Linked DNA regions of Methylococcus capsulatus. The protein of the gene in region 1 interacts with the protein of each later gene in a pairwise test. Links are inferred from orthologs where the notes say so. Each region holds a gene or a part of one and is shown on either strand. Other genes may lie near its edges. The genes, in order: secG and secA.

Region 1 (7,958 bases):
CTCCGCCGTTCCGTCCTGGGCCTTGAGCGCCGAAAATATCTGATCACTCTGCGTGGCGCCGGTATCCTTCTGCAGCGGCAGGCGAATCAGCACGTCCCGCGAAGTGCCGAAATTCTGCACGGCGGCTTCGGCGATCCGCTGCTCCTCCAGTGTCTTGCGTATCGCTTCGAGATCGGCGGGCTGGGCATAGCGGACCTCCATCAGGATGCCGCCGGTGAAGTCGATGCCCAGGTTGAGTCCTTTGAACCCCAATGCCAGGACCGCGAGGATGAAGGTCACCAGGGAGATGCTCGTCGTGAGCCTCCCATAACGCATGAATGGGATGTCACGCTTGATCTTGAAGAATTCCATGGCTGCGATCCTCAGACTGCGATCTTGACCAGCTTGCGCTGCCGGCCATAGGTGAAGTTGACCAGTGCTCTGGATACCAGGACGGCGCTGAACATGGAGGTCAGGATGCCGATGCACAGCACCAGTGCGAAGCCGCGCACGGGGCCTGCACCCAACAGGAACAGCGCCACACCGGCGACGAAGGTGGTGACGTTGGAGTCCAGAATCGTGGCGAAAGCGCGCTCATAGCCGGCATGGATGGCGGCGTGCGGGGTGCTCCCTGCCCTCAGCTCCTCACGGATGCGCTCGTTGATGAGCACGTTGGCGTCGATGGCCATACCCACGGTCAGAGCGATACCGGCCAAGCCCGGCAGGGTCAGGGTCGCCTGCAACAGAGACAGGACGGCAACCAGCAGAAGGACATTCGCCCCCAGCGCCAGAATGGAGAACACGCCGAACATCCGGTAATAGAGGATCATGAACACCGCGATGGCCATGAAGCCGTAGCCGTTGGACTTGATCCCGCGGTCGATGTTTTCCTTGCCCATACTGGGCCCGACAGTACGCTCCTCGACAATATCGACCGGAGCTGCCAGGGCACCCGCCCGCAGCAGAAGGGCGAGGTTCCGCGCCTCCTCGGTGCTGTCCAGGCCGGTGATCTGGAAACGCTTGCTGAAGCGATCGCGGATGGTGGCGATATTGATGACTTCCTCGACCTTTTTCTTGGTCGTCACCTTCTGACCGTTGACCTCCTTGGTCTCAGACTTGTTCTCGATATATACCACCGCCATGGCACGGCCGATATTTTCGCGAGTGGTATCGCCCATTTTCTTGGCACCCACACTGTTGAGCGTCACGTAGACCGCCGGCTGGCCGCTCTGCTGGTCGATGCCGGAAGCTGCATCGACGACCTGGTCGCCGGTGACGATGATCTTGCGCTCCAGCAGCACTGGACGGTTCTGACGGTCGCGGTAGAGATGCGACCCCAGCGGCGGTTTCTCACCCTCCGCCGGCACCGGGTGTTCGTTGTCGACCAGACGGAATTCCAGGGTTGCGGTGGCACCGAGGATTTCCTTGGCCCGCGCGGTGTCCTGGACGCCGGGCAACTGGACGACGATGCGATCCTCGCCCTGCTGCTGGATCACGGGTTCGGCCACGCCAAGTTCGTTGACCCGGTTGCGCAGCGTCGTGGTGTTCTGCGCCACGGCGAAACGCTTGATCTCACGCCGTTCAACGTCGGACAAACGCCCTTCGAGCAGATTCTCGCCTTCCTTCACATCGATCTGCAGGCCCCGCAGTTCGCGCCTCAAGAGTGCCTGCGCCTGCATCAGGGTATTGGAATCCGGCAACCGGACCTGGATCACGCCGTTCTGCTTTTCCACCGACTGGTAACGGATCTTGTTTTCACGCAGCAGGCTGCGGGCATCCTCCGCATAACGGTCTTCCGCCTGCTTGATGGCAGCGTCCATATCGACCTGCAGCAGGAAGTGCACGCCGCCCCGCAGATCCAGCCCCAGATACATGGGCTTGGCGCCGAACGCGCGCAGCCAGGAAGGCGTCGACGGCGCCAGGTTCAAAGCCACGGTGTAGGTATCCCCCAGTTTCTCGTTCAGAACGTCGGACGCCTTGAGCTGCGACTCGGTATCGCTGAACCGGATCAGCATCCGCTTGTCCGCCATCTCCACGGCCTTCGCCTTGAGGCCAGCCGCATTCAGCAGCCCCTGCACCTGGACCTTGAGGCTGTCGTCGACCTTCGCCGCACGAACCGCCGACACTTGGACGGATGGGTCTTCACCGAAGAAATTGGGCAGCGCGTAAATGATCCCGAGGATCAACACGGCTGCGACCATCAGGTTTTTCCATAGGGGAAAACGGTTTCGCATGCTCGGAACCTATTTGGAAACGGGAGTGTCCGGCGGCTCGGCAAAACCGCCGGAGAAGCGGGTTTACTTGGATTCGGGTTTGCGCTTGGCCGCTTTGTAAGTACCCTTAGGCATCAGCGAGGCCACGGCGTTGCGCTGCACGCAGATCTGGACGTTTTCAGCCACTTCCAGTGTCACGAAGTTGTCGTCGACCTCGACCACCCGGCCCAGCACCCCGCCCGTCGTGACGACCTCGACCCCCTTGACGAGCGACTGCAGCAGCTTCTTGTGCTCCCGCTGGCGCCGGTTCTGCGGCAAAACGAACAGCAGGAAGAACACGGCGAGAACGGCCATGGGCAGGATCAAACCCGCAACGCCGGGCTCCTGCGCCGCTGGAGCGGCCTCCGCCCATGCGTCGGCGATAAAGAAACTCATGGTCAACCTCTAGTTCTTATTTGACGAATTCAAAGTTGCGCATTATCACACAAATACATCACCGGTGGAGCGGAGGGCGTGGAATCGCTCGATGAACCGTTCGAGGGTTCCCTCCTCGATGGCGGCCCGCAGACCTGCCAGCAGCTCCTGGTAATAGAAAAGGTTGTGGATGGTGTTCAGGCGCGCCCCGAGAATTTCTCCGCAACGGTCGAGATGGCGCAGATAGGCGCGGGAATAGTGACGGCAGGCATAGCAGCCGCACTCCTCGTCGATCGGCCGCGGATCGTCCCGGTAGCGGGCGTTGCGGATACGCACCGCCCCGAAGCGGGTGAACAGATGGCCGTTGCGAGCATTGCGGGTCGGCAGCACACAGTCGAACATGTCGACACCGCGCGTCACCGCGTCGACGATGTCTTCCGGCGTGCCCACCCCCATCAGATAGCGGGGCCGATCGGTGGGCATCTGTGGCATCAACGCCTCCAGTACCCGCAGGCGGTCCTCCTTGGGTTCTCCGACCGAAAGACCGCCTATCGCGTAGCCATCGAAGCCGATATCCCGCAAACCCGCGATCGAAAGAGCCCGCAGGTCTTCATACATACCTCCCTGGACGATGCCGAACAGCGCGGAAGGATTGTCCGCATGTGCGGTCCTGCTGCGCTCGGCCCAGCGCAGCGACAGCTCCATCGAGGCACGCGCTTCGCCATATTCCGACGGGTATGGAGTACATTCGTCGAAGACCATCACGATGTCCGAGCCCAACGCGCGCTGAACCGCCATGGATTCTTCCGGCCCCATGAAGACGGGGCTGCCGTCGATGGGCGAGCGGAATAGCACCCCCCCCTCGCTGATCTTGCGCATCGCGCCCAGGCTGTAAACCTGGAAACCGCCGGAGTCGGTCAGGATCGGCCCGTCCCAGTGCATGAATCCGTGCAGATCGCCGTGGAGACGGATGACATCGACGCCCGGCCGCAGCATCAGATGGAACGTATTGCCGAGGATAATCTCTGCACCGCTGTCGCGCAACTCCTCGGGTGTCATGGCCTTGACCGTCCCATAGGTACCCACCGGCATGAAAGCCGGCGTCTGCACGCGGCCACGCGGAAATGAAAGCTCGCCCCGGCGAGCCGTACCATCGCAGCATTTGACAGCGAATTCCATGGGATTCTTATCGCCAACATGAAAAAAAGCCGGCCTGAACGTAAACACGTCAAGACCGGCTTTAAGTATCTTCGAATTGGTGCCGATGGTCGGACTTGAACCGACACGACTTGCGTCACCACCCCCTCAAGATGGCGTGTCTACCAATTCCACCACATCGGCAGGCTGTTCGGAAACGGACGTCATTGCGCCGGCACATCGACCCCATTCTTGACGGGCTCCGGAGCCACCACGGGCATGTCGGGCTGGGACTGCTGGACAGCAGGAACGTCCATTATATCGAGCCGTTTATTATCCACATGTCCGGACAGATAAGCAAGAGTCAGACTCGTTCCGAAAAACAGGGTGGCCAGAATGGCCGTGGTCCGCGACAGAAAGGACGCCGCGCCACGCGCACCAAACAGGCTGCCGGAAGAGCCACCGCCGAAACCGGCACCGGCATCCGCTCCCCGCCCCTGTTGCAGCAGCACCAGCCCGATGATGCTCAAGGCGAGCAAAACATGAAATACAGTCAACGCTTGAATCATAAAAAGCACCTAAACTGAAACTGAATGACAGATCGACAGAAACGCCCTCGCATCGAGCGAGGCGCCACCGATCAGGCCACCATCGATGTCGGGCATCGCAAACAATTCGGCGGAATTTTCTGGCTTTACGCTCCCGCCATAAATAATCTGCACCGCCTGAGCCACCTCCGGATTCCACCGGGCGATCAGACTCCGGATGTGATAGTGCACTTCCTGAGCCTGGCCGGTGGTGGCGCTGCGCCCGGTCCCGACCGCCCAGACCGGCTCATATGCGATCACTGCATGCTCCAAGGACTGGACACCGGCGAATTCGAACACGGTGTCGATCTGGGCCCCGATCACCGCGAGAGTCCTGCCCTGCTCCCTCTGCTCCAGCGTTTCGCCGACACAGAGGATCGGCTTCAGATGCCCCTGGATGGCTTGTTCGTAACGGGACGCCACCAGTTCGTTCGACTCGCCATAGAGCAGACGCCGTTCCGAGTGCCCGACGATGACCAGTTCACAGCCGAACTCGCGCAGCATGCCGGCCGAAATTTCGCCGGTGAACGCGCCGGAGTTGTGGTCCGCCACGTTCTGCGCACCGAGCATCACCTTGGTGCCCTTGAGTATCTCGGATGCCTGGGGGATATAAACGAACGGCACGCACACCCCGACTTCCGCCTTGCAGTCTCCGATGCCGGCCAGAATGTCGTTGAGCAGGCGAGCCACGCTTGCGCTCCTGCCGTTCATCTTCCAGTTTCCAACCACCAGAGGACGACGCATCGATCCGGACTCCTCGGAAAAATCGATCGATTATACCTTCGGCCAAGACCTTTTCAATGCCAGCCCGACCCAAGCCAAATTATCCGACCCACCGCCTGGCGTTGCGGAACATTCGCATCCAGGGACCGTATTCGCCCCACTCCCTGGGCCGCCAGGAATTCTGCACAGCACGGAAACAGCGCTCCGGATGCGGCATCATGATAGTGAAACGTCCGTCCGGCGTGGTCAGACCCGTGACGCCCCGGGGCGAACCGTTGGGATTGAAGGGATAGGCTTCCGTAATCCGGTCATAGTTGTCGATGAAAGCCACCGCCACGAGCTGTCCCCCATTGCCCGTTCCAGGGCGGTATTCGACCCGTCCCTCGCCATGCGAGACCACGACCGGCAGCCGCGATCCCGCCATGCCAGCGAAGAAGATCGAGCGGGACGGCTGGATTTCCACCATGACGACCCGAGCCTCGTACTGCTCGGAACGGTTGCGCACGAAGCGCGGCCAACTCTCGGCCCCCGGGATCAATTCATGCAGCTGCGAAAGCATCTGACAGCCGTTACAGACGCCGAGTCCGAAGGTGTCCTCCCGCTGGAAAAAGGCCGCGAATTCATCCCTCAACAGGGCGTTGTAAAGGATCGACTTGGCCCAGCCGCCGCCCGCGCCGAGCACGTCACCGTAAGAAAATCCGCCGCAGACCGCCAGTCCTCGGAAGTCTGCCAGACTGATGCGGCCTTCCGCCAGATCGCTCATGTGCACATCGACACAAGCGAAACCCGCCGCGTCGAACGCCGCTGCCATTTCCATGTGACCGTTGACGCCCTGTTCGCGCAGGATGGCCATCCGGGGCCGCGATAGATTGAGATAGGGAGCCGCCACATCGGTGTTCGGATCAAAGCTCAGTTTGGCATGCAAACCCGGGTCGCCTTCATCGAACAGGGATTCGAACTGCTGCCTGGCGCAATCCGGATTGTCCCGCAATGCCTGCATCCGGTAGCTGGTCTCGGACCATATCCCTTGCAGTTCGGCTCGGCTGACGCTGAATACCGGCATACCGCCATGGTGCACCACGATCCGGCTGTCGGAACGCGGCGCTCCGACCACCCGACTGCAGGCACCCAGGCCGGCATCCTCGAGCCTCACCATCACCGTGGGCAGGTCGTCGCTGGCCACCTGGATGACTGCGCCCAGCTCCTCGGCGAATGCCGCCGCCACCGGATCGCCGAGATGATCGAGGTGCAGATCGATGCCGGTCCTCGCGGCGAAGGCCATTTCCACCGCTGTGACAAACAGACCGCCGTCGGAACGGTCGTGATAGGCGAGGATCAACCCCTCTGTGTTGAGTGACTGCACTGCCTCAAAGAAGGCCCGGAACAAAGCCGGATCGTCGAGATCCGGGCAAGTCTCGCCCATCTGCCCGTATACCTGGGCCAAGGCCGAGCCGCCGAGGCGATTGCGGCCTTGGCCGAGATCGATCAAAACCAGCACCGAAGCGCCGCCATCGAGCCGCAGTTCCGGCGTCAACGTCCGCCGCACATCAGTGACCGGGGCGAATGCTGAAACGATCAGCGACAGCGGCGAAACCATGGCCACATCCTTGCCGCCCTCGCGCCATACGGTACGCATCGACAGCGAATCCTTGCCGACCGGGATAGCGACACCCAGCGCCGGACACAGGTCCAGACCCACCGCGCGGACGGTATCGAACAGGCGGGCATCTTCGCCCGGCGCGCCGGCCGCAGCCATCCAGTTCGCTGACAGCTTGACGTCACCCAGCGAGGCGATCGGAGCCGCCAGGATGTTGGTCAACGCTTCTCCGACCGCCATGCGCCCAGACGCCGGAGCGTCGATCATGGCCATGGGCGAACGTTCGCCCATGGCCATGGCCTCGCCAGTGACGGCGCGGAAACCCGACGCCGTCACCGCCACGTCCGCCACCGGCACCTGCCACGGGCCGACCAGCTGATCCCGCACCACCAGGCCCCCTACGGAGCGATCGCCGATGTGGATCAGGAAGCTCTTGTCGGCCACCGCCGGCAGACTCAGCACCCGCTTGACGGCGTCGCGCCAGTCGAAGCCGGAAAGGTCCAGCGGCTTCGTAACCGCCGGCAACCGGGTGACATCTCGCAGCATCGTGGGCGGCTTGCCGAACAGCAGAGACATCGGAATCGCCACCGGATGGTTGGCGAACCGGACATCGTTGACCACCAGGTCTTCTTCCGCCGTCGCATGGCCGATCACGGCGAACGGACAGCGCTCGCGTTCGCACAGGGCCCGGAAACGTTCCAGCCGTTCCGGATATAGGGCGAGCACGTAGCGCTCCTGTGATTCATTGCACCAAAGCTGCATCGGCGAGAGGCCCGGCTCCGCGCTCGGAATGTCCCGCAGCTCGAAACGCCCGCCCCGCCCGCTATCGTGGATGATTTCCGGCACGGCGTTGGACAGCCCGCCGGCGCCGACGTCGTGGATCGACAGGATCGGGTTGGCCTCGCCGAGGGCGACGCAATGATTGATGACCTCCTGACAGCGCCGCTCCATCTCCGGATTGTCGCGCTGCACCGAGGCGAAATCGAGATCTTCGGCGCTTTCACCGGAGGCGACCGACGAGGCGGCACCGCCGCCCAGCCCGATCAGCATGGCCGGACCGCCCAGCACGACTATGGGAGAACCCGGCGGGATTTCCGATTTGCCCAGATTGACTTCGCGGATGTTGCCCATGCCACCGGCAAGCATGATCGGCTTGTGGTAGCCGTACAGGCTCACACCATCCGGTGCCAACTGTTGAAAGGTTCTGAAGTAACCGCACAGATTGGGACGGCCGAATTCGTTGTTGAACGCCGCGCCGCCGATCGGCCCCTCCAGCATGATCTGCAGAGCCGAGGCGATGCGGGCCGG
Region 2 (4,419 bases), 960 kb from region 1 along the record:
CGAGCTGGCGCGTTGAGCGAAGTGGCTGGCCACACGCTTCTTCAGGTTCTTCGCCTTGCCGACGTAGATCACCTCGCCGTTCCGATCCAGCATCTTGTAGACGCCGGGCGCACCGGTGAGGGTGGCGAGGAAGGTCTTGATGTCGAAAGCCGCTGCCGCGGTGCTCATGGTGGAGGTAAGCGTGGGAGATTGCCGTTATTCATTATACCTTCGCAGCATACCTCCGCAGCCGCTTTACCCGTTCGCACACCGGCCTACTCCCTGCATTTTTCCAGGGGTTGGGTTTTGCGGTATCATGCACGGATTACGTTTTTGTCCGGAATTCACCCAATCATGCTTGGCAAGCTTGTCAGAAAAGTCGTCGGCAGCCGCAACGACCGAATCATCAAACGCAAGAGGCGGCTGGTCAAGAAGATCAACCAGCTCGAACCTACGATTGCGTCGCTGAGCGACGAGGCATTGGGACGGAAGACCGTGGAATTCCGGGAGCGGCTGAGTCGCGGTGAGGCGCTCGACGACCTGCTGGTGGAAGCTTTCGCAGTGGTGAGGGAGGCTTCGCGGCGCGTGCTGAACATGCGTCATTTCGATGTTCAGCTGATCGGCGCCATGGTGCTGAACGACGGGAAGATCGCCGAGATGAAAACCGGCGAAGGCAAGACCTTGGTCGCTACCCTGGCCGCCTATCTCAACGCCCTGCCAGGCAAAGGCTGCCATGTGGTGACAGTGAACGATTATCTGGCGCGGCGCGACGCCGAGTGGATGGGCAAACTTTACGGTTTTCTGGGTTTGAGCACCGGCGTCATCGTCAGCAATCTGGACCAGGAACAGCGCCGTCGGGCCTATGCCTGCGATATTACCTACGGCACCAACAACGAATTCGGCTTCGACTACCTGCGTGACAACATGGCGTTCAGCCTGGATCAGCGGGTGCAGCGCGATCCGTTTTTCGCGATCGTCGACGAAGTGGACTCCATTCTCATCGACGAGGCGCGAACCCCTCTGATCATCTCGGGTCCGACCGAAGATCGCAGTGACCTCTATCACAAAGTCAACACCCTGATTCCTCATCTGACCCGCCAGGAAACGGAGGGCGGCCCCGGCGATTATTGGGTGGACGAGAAAGCCCGCCAGGTTTATCTGACGGAGAGCGGCCACGAGACCATCGAGCGGCTGATGGTGGAACAGGGGTTGATCGGTGCCGACGAAAGCCTCTACGATGCCGTCAACATCCGACTCATGCACTACATCAACGCCGCACTGAAAGCACATGCGCTCTTTCAGCGCGATGTGGACTATATCGTGCGCGACGGGCAGGTCATCATCGTCGACGAATTCACGGGCCGCGCCATGCCCGGCCGGCGCTGGTCGGAGGGGTTGCACCAGGCGGTGGAGGCGAAGGAAAACGTTCCGGTGCACAACGAGAACCAGACGCTGGCCTCGATCACCTTTCAGAATTACTTCCGCCTTTACGAAAAACTGGCGGGCATGACCGGTACGGCGGACACCGAGGCGGCCGAGTTCCACCAGATCTATGGCCTCGAGGTGGTCATGGTTCCGCCGAACCGGCCGATGATCCGGAACGACATGGGGGATCTGGTCTATCTCACCGCCCGCGAGAAATTCGCTGCAATCGTCGAGGACATCAAGTATTGCGTCGAACACGGCAAGCCGGTGCTGGTCGGCACCACGTCGATCGAGAACTCGGAACTGCTGTCCGGCATCCTGCGCCAGGCCGGCGTGCCGCATCAGGTGCTCAACGCCAAGCATCATGAGCAGGAAGCTCACATCATCGCCCAGGCCGGCCGGCCGGGAGCGGTCACCATCGCCACCAACATGGCCGGGCGAGGTACGGACATCGTGCTGGGAGGCAGTCTTGAAGAGGATCTGGCTCATGCCGATCCCGCCATGGCCGAGCGGATCAAGGCGGAGTGGCAGCAACGCCATGATGCCGCCGTGGCCGCCGGTGGTCTCCATGTTATCGGCTCCGAGCGCCATGAATCGCGCCGCATCGACAACCAGCTGCGCGGCCGTTCCGGACGTCAGGGGGATCCCGGCTCCAGCCGCTTCTATCTTTCTCTGGAAGATCCCCTCATGCGCATATTCGCTTCCGACCGGGTGGCGGTGCTCATGCAACGCCTCGGTATGAAGGAAGGGGAGTCGATCGAACATCCGTGGGTGACCCGCGCCATCGAGAACGCTCAGCGCAAGGTGGAAGCGCGCAATTTCGACATCCGCAAGCAGTTGCTGGAATACGACAACGTCGCCAACGATCAGCGCAAGGTGATCTACCACATGCGCACCGAACTGATGCGGGCCGACGACATTTCCAAGACCATCGAGGATATCCGCCACGATGTGATTGGCCGCATGTTCGCCGAACACATACCTCCGCACAGCCTCGAGGAACAGTGGGATGTCCGGGGCTTGGAGGAGGTGATCGAGCGCGAGATCGGCTTGAGCCTGCCGATACGGCGATGGCTGGAGGATGAGCCCGACCTCCATGAGGAGAGCTTACTGGATCGCATCATTCAAGAGGCCGATGCAGCTTACGCCGCCAAGGTCGAAGCGATCGGACCGCAGGTCATGCGTCATTTCGAGAAGTCGGTGATGCTGCAGGTACTCGACAACGCATGGAAAGAGCATCTGGCCTCGATGGACCATCTGCGCCAAGGAATCCATCTGCGCGGCTACGCCCAGAAGGATCCCAAGCAGGAATACAAGCGGGAAGCCTTCGAGATGTTCACCGGCATGCTCGACAGCATCAAGCAGGAAGTGGTTGGCATCGTCTCCCGCGTTCAGGTCCATTCCGAGGAAGAAGTCCAGGAGATGGAGGAGCAGGGCCGCCAGCCGCAGGAAATGCAGTTCCAACATGCCGAGGTCAGCGCTCTGACCCTCGAAGAACCTGCCGCCGCACCGCCGGAAGAATCCGAAGGCTATGCGATTCCTGAAGGTCCGCGGCCTTTCGTTCGTTCCGGCGAAAAGATCGGCCGCAACGATCCTTGCCCTTGCGGTTCCGGGAAAAAATACAAGCAGTGCCATGGCCGCCTCGCCTGAGGACAGAAAGCTGGCAGACATCCGCCTCTTTCCGATAGCCGGGATTCGTTTGGGTACGGCAGCGGCGGCCATCAAGCAAGTCGGCCGCGACGACGTGCTGCTCATCGAAATGGCGGAAGGTTCGGCCTGCGCGGCCGTATTCACCCGGAATGCCTTCTGCGCGGCGCCGGTTTCCTTAGCGCGCGAGCATTTGCGGCAGGCACCGCGCTGGCTGCTGGTGAATTCCGGCAACGCCAATGCCGGTACCGGGGCGCGAGGTCTGGCGGATGCTCGAGCGAGCTGCGAGGCGGTCGCAGCGCTTGTCGGGGGACCCGCCGAGCGGGTCATGCCCTTTTCCACCGGGGTGATCGGTGAATATCTGCCGCTCGATAAGATCCGCGCCGCCTTGCCAAAAGCCTACGAGACTCTGTCGGAGGAAGGCTGGGATAAGGCCGCCCGCGCCATCATGACCACTGATACCCGCCCTAAGAAGGCGACACGCAGAATCGATATCGAAGGCTATCCCATATTCGTGTCCGGTATCGCCAAGGGCGCCGGCATGATCCACCCCGACATGGCCACCATGCTGGCCTTCGTCGCCACCGATGCCCGGATCGGGGCCGGGCTGTTGCAGAGCGTTCTCGAGCAGGCGGTGAACCGCTCCTTCAATTGCATCACCGTCGATGGTGATACCTCGACCAATGACGCCTGCGTGCTGATGGCGAGCCAGCGCTCGGAAGCATCGCCGATCGAGCCGGGGAGTGCGCATCTGAGGGCCTTTCAGTCCGCCGTGGACGCGGTGCTCGAGGAGCTGGCCGAAGCGATCGTCCGTGATGGGGAGGGCGCCACCAAATTCATTCGCATCCTGGTCGAAGAAGCGGCCTCGGAAGACGAAGCCAGGCTGGTCGGGAAGACCATCGCGCATTCGCCCCTGGTAAAGACCGCCTTCTTCGCGAGTGATCCCAATTGGGGCCGCATTCTGGCGGCAGTCGGACGGGCGGGGTGTAAGGATCTGGACATTTCGCGGGTGGCGATCTGGCTGGACGAGGTCCGAATCGTTGCCGGTGGGGGGCGCGACAGCGACTATACCGAGGCGCGTGGTGTCGCCGTGATGCAGCGGCCGGAGATCACCGTGCGTGTATCCTTGGGCAGGGGGCAGGCGTCCGCACGCATCATGACTTGCGATTTGTCTTTCGATTACGTTCGTATCAACGCTGAGTACCGGACCTGAAGCTCCGTTGACACCTTCCGGCAACAAGGAGATTCGCGTGGCCGTCGGCGTCGTCGAAGATGCCGGCGGCCGCATATTGATCGCACGACGGCCGGCCGAAGCGGATCAAGGCGGCCTGTGGGAGTTCCCCGGCGGCAAGATCGAGCCCGGCGAGA

The links.
Region 2: the proteins of secG (region 1) and secA interact in binary tests that used the Escherichia coli proteins (3 or more experiments, as listed by UniProt). The link is inferred for Methylococcus capsulatus from one-to-one orthologs.

What each region holds. Positions count from the first base shown.
Region 1 is NZ_CP104311.1:1,637,663-1,645,620, reverse strand. Bases 2,641-5,337 are described here. They hold secG (preprotein translocase subunit SecG), read right to left. Parts: upstream 4,313-5,337; coding sequence 3,968-4,312; downstream 2,641-3,967. Other genes in these bases: purL (phosphoribosylformylglycinamidine synthase), read right to left, coding at 5,154-5,337; tpiA (triose-phosphate isomerase), read right to left, coding at 4,322-5,074; tgt (tRNA guanosine(34) transglycosylase Tgt), read right to left, coding at 2,673-3,785. Also shown: protein translocase subunit SecF, read right to left, coding at 1-351; protein translocase subunit SecD, read right to left, coding at 363-2,213; preprotein translocase subunit YajC, read right to left, coding at 2,277-2,627; more of purL, read right to left, coding at 5,338-7,958. UniProt on the Escherichia coli protein: Subunit of the protein translocation channel SecYEG. Overexpression of some hybrid proteins has been thought to jam the protein secretion apparatus resulting in cell death; while this may be true it also results in FtsH-mediated degradation of SecY.
Region 2 is NZ_CP104311.1:2,596,574-2,600,992, forward strand. What follows is about bases 1-3,254. They hold secA (preprotein translocase subunit SecA), read left to right. Parts: upstream 1-333; coding sequence 334-3,054; downstream 3,055-3,254. Other genes in these bases: uvrC (excinuclease ABC subunit UvrC), read right to left, coding at 1-168; argJ (bifunctional glutamate N-acetyltransferase/amino-acid acetyltransferase ArgJ), read left to right, coding at 3,038-3,254. Outside these bases: more of argJ, read left to right, coding at 3,255-4,264; N4J17_RS12720 (Nudix family hydrolase), read left to right, coding at 4,302-4,419. UniProt on the Escherichia coli protein: Required for protein export, interacts with the SecYEG preprotein conducting channel.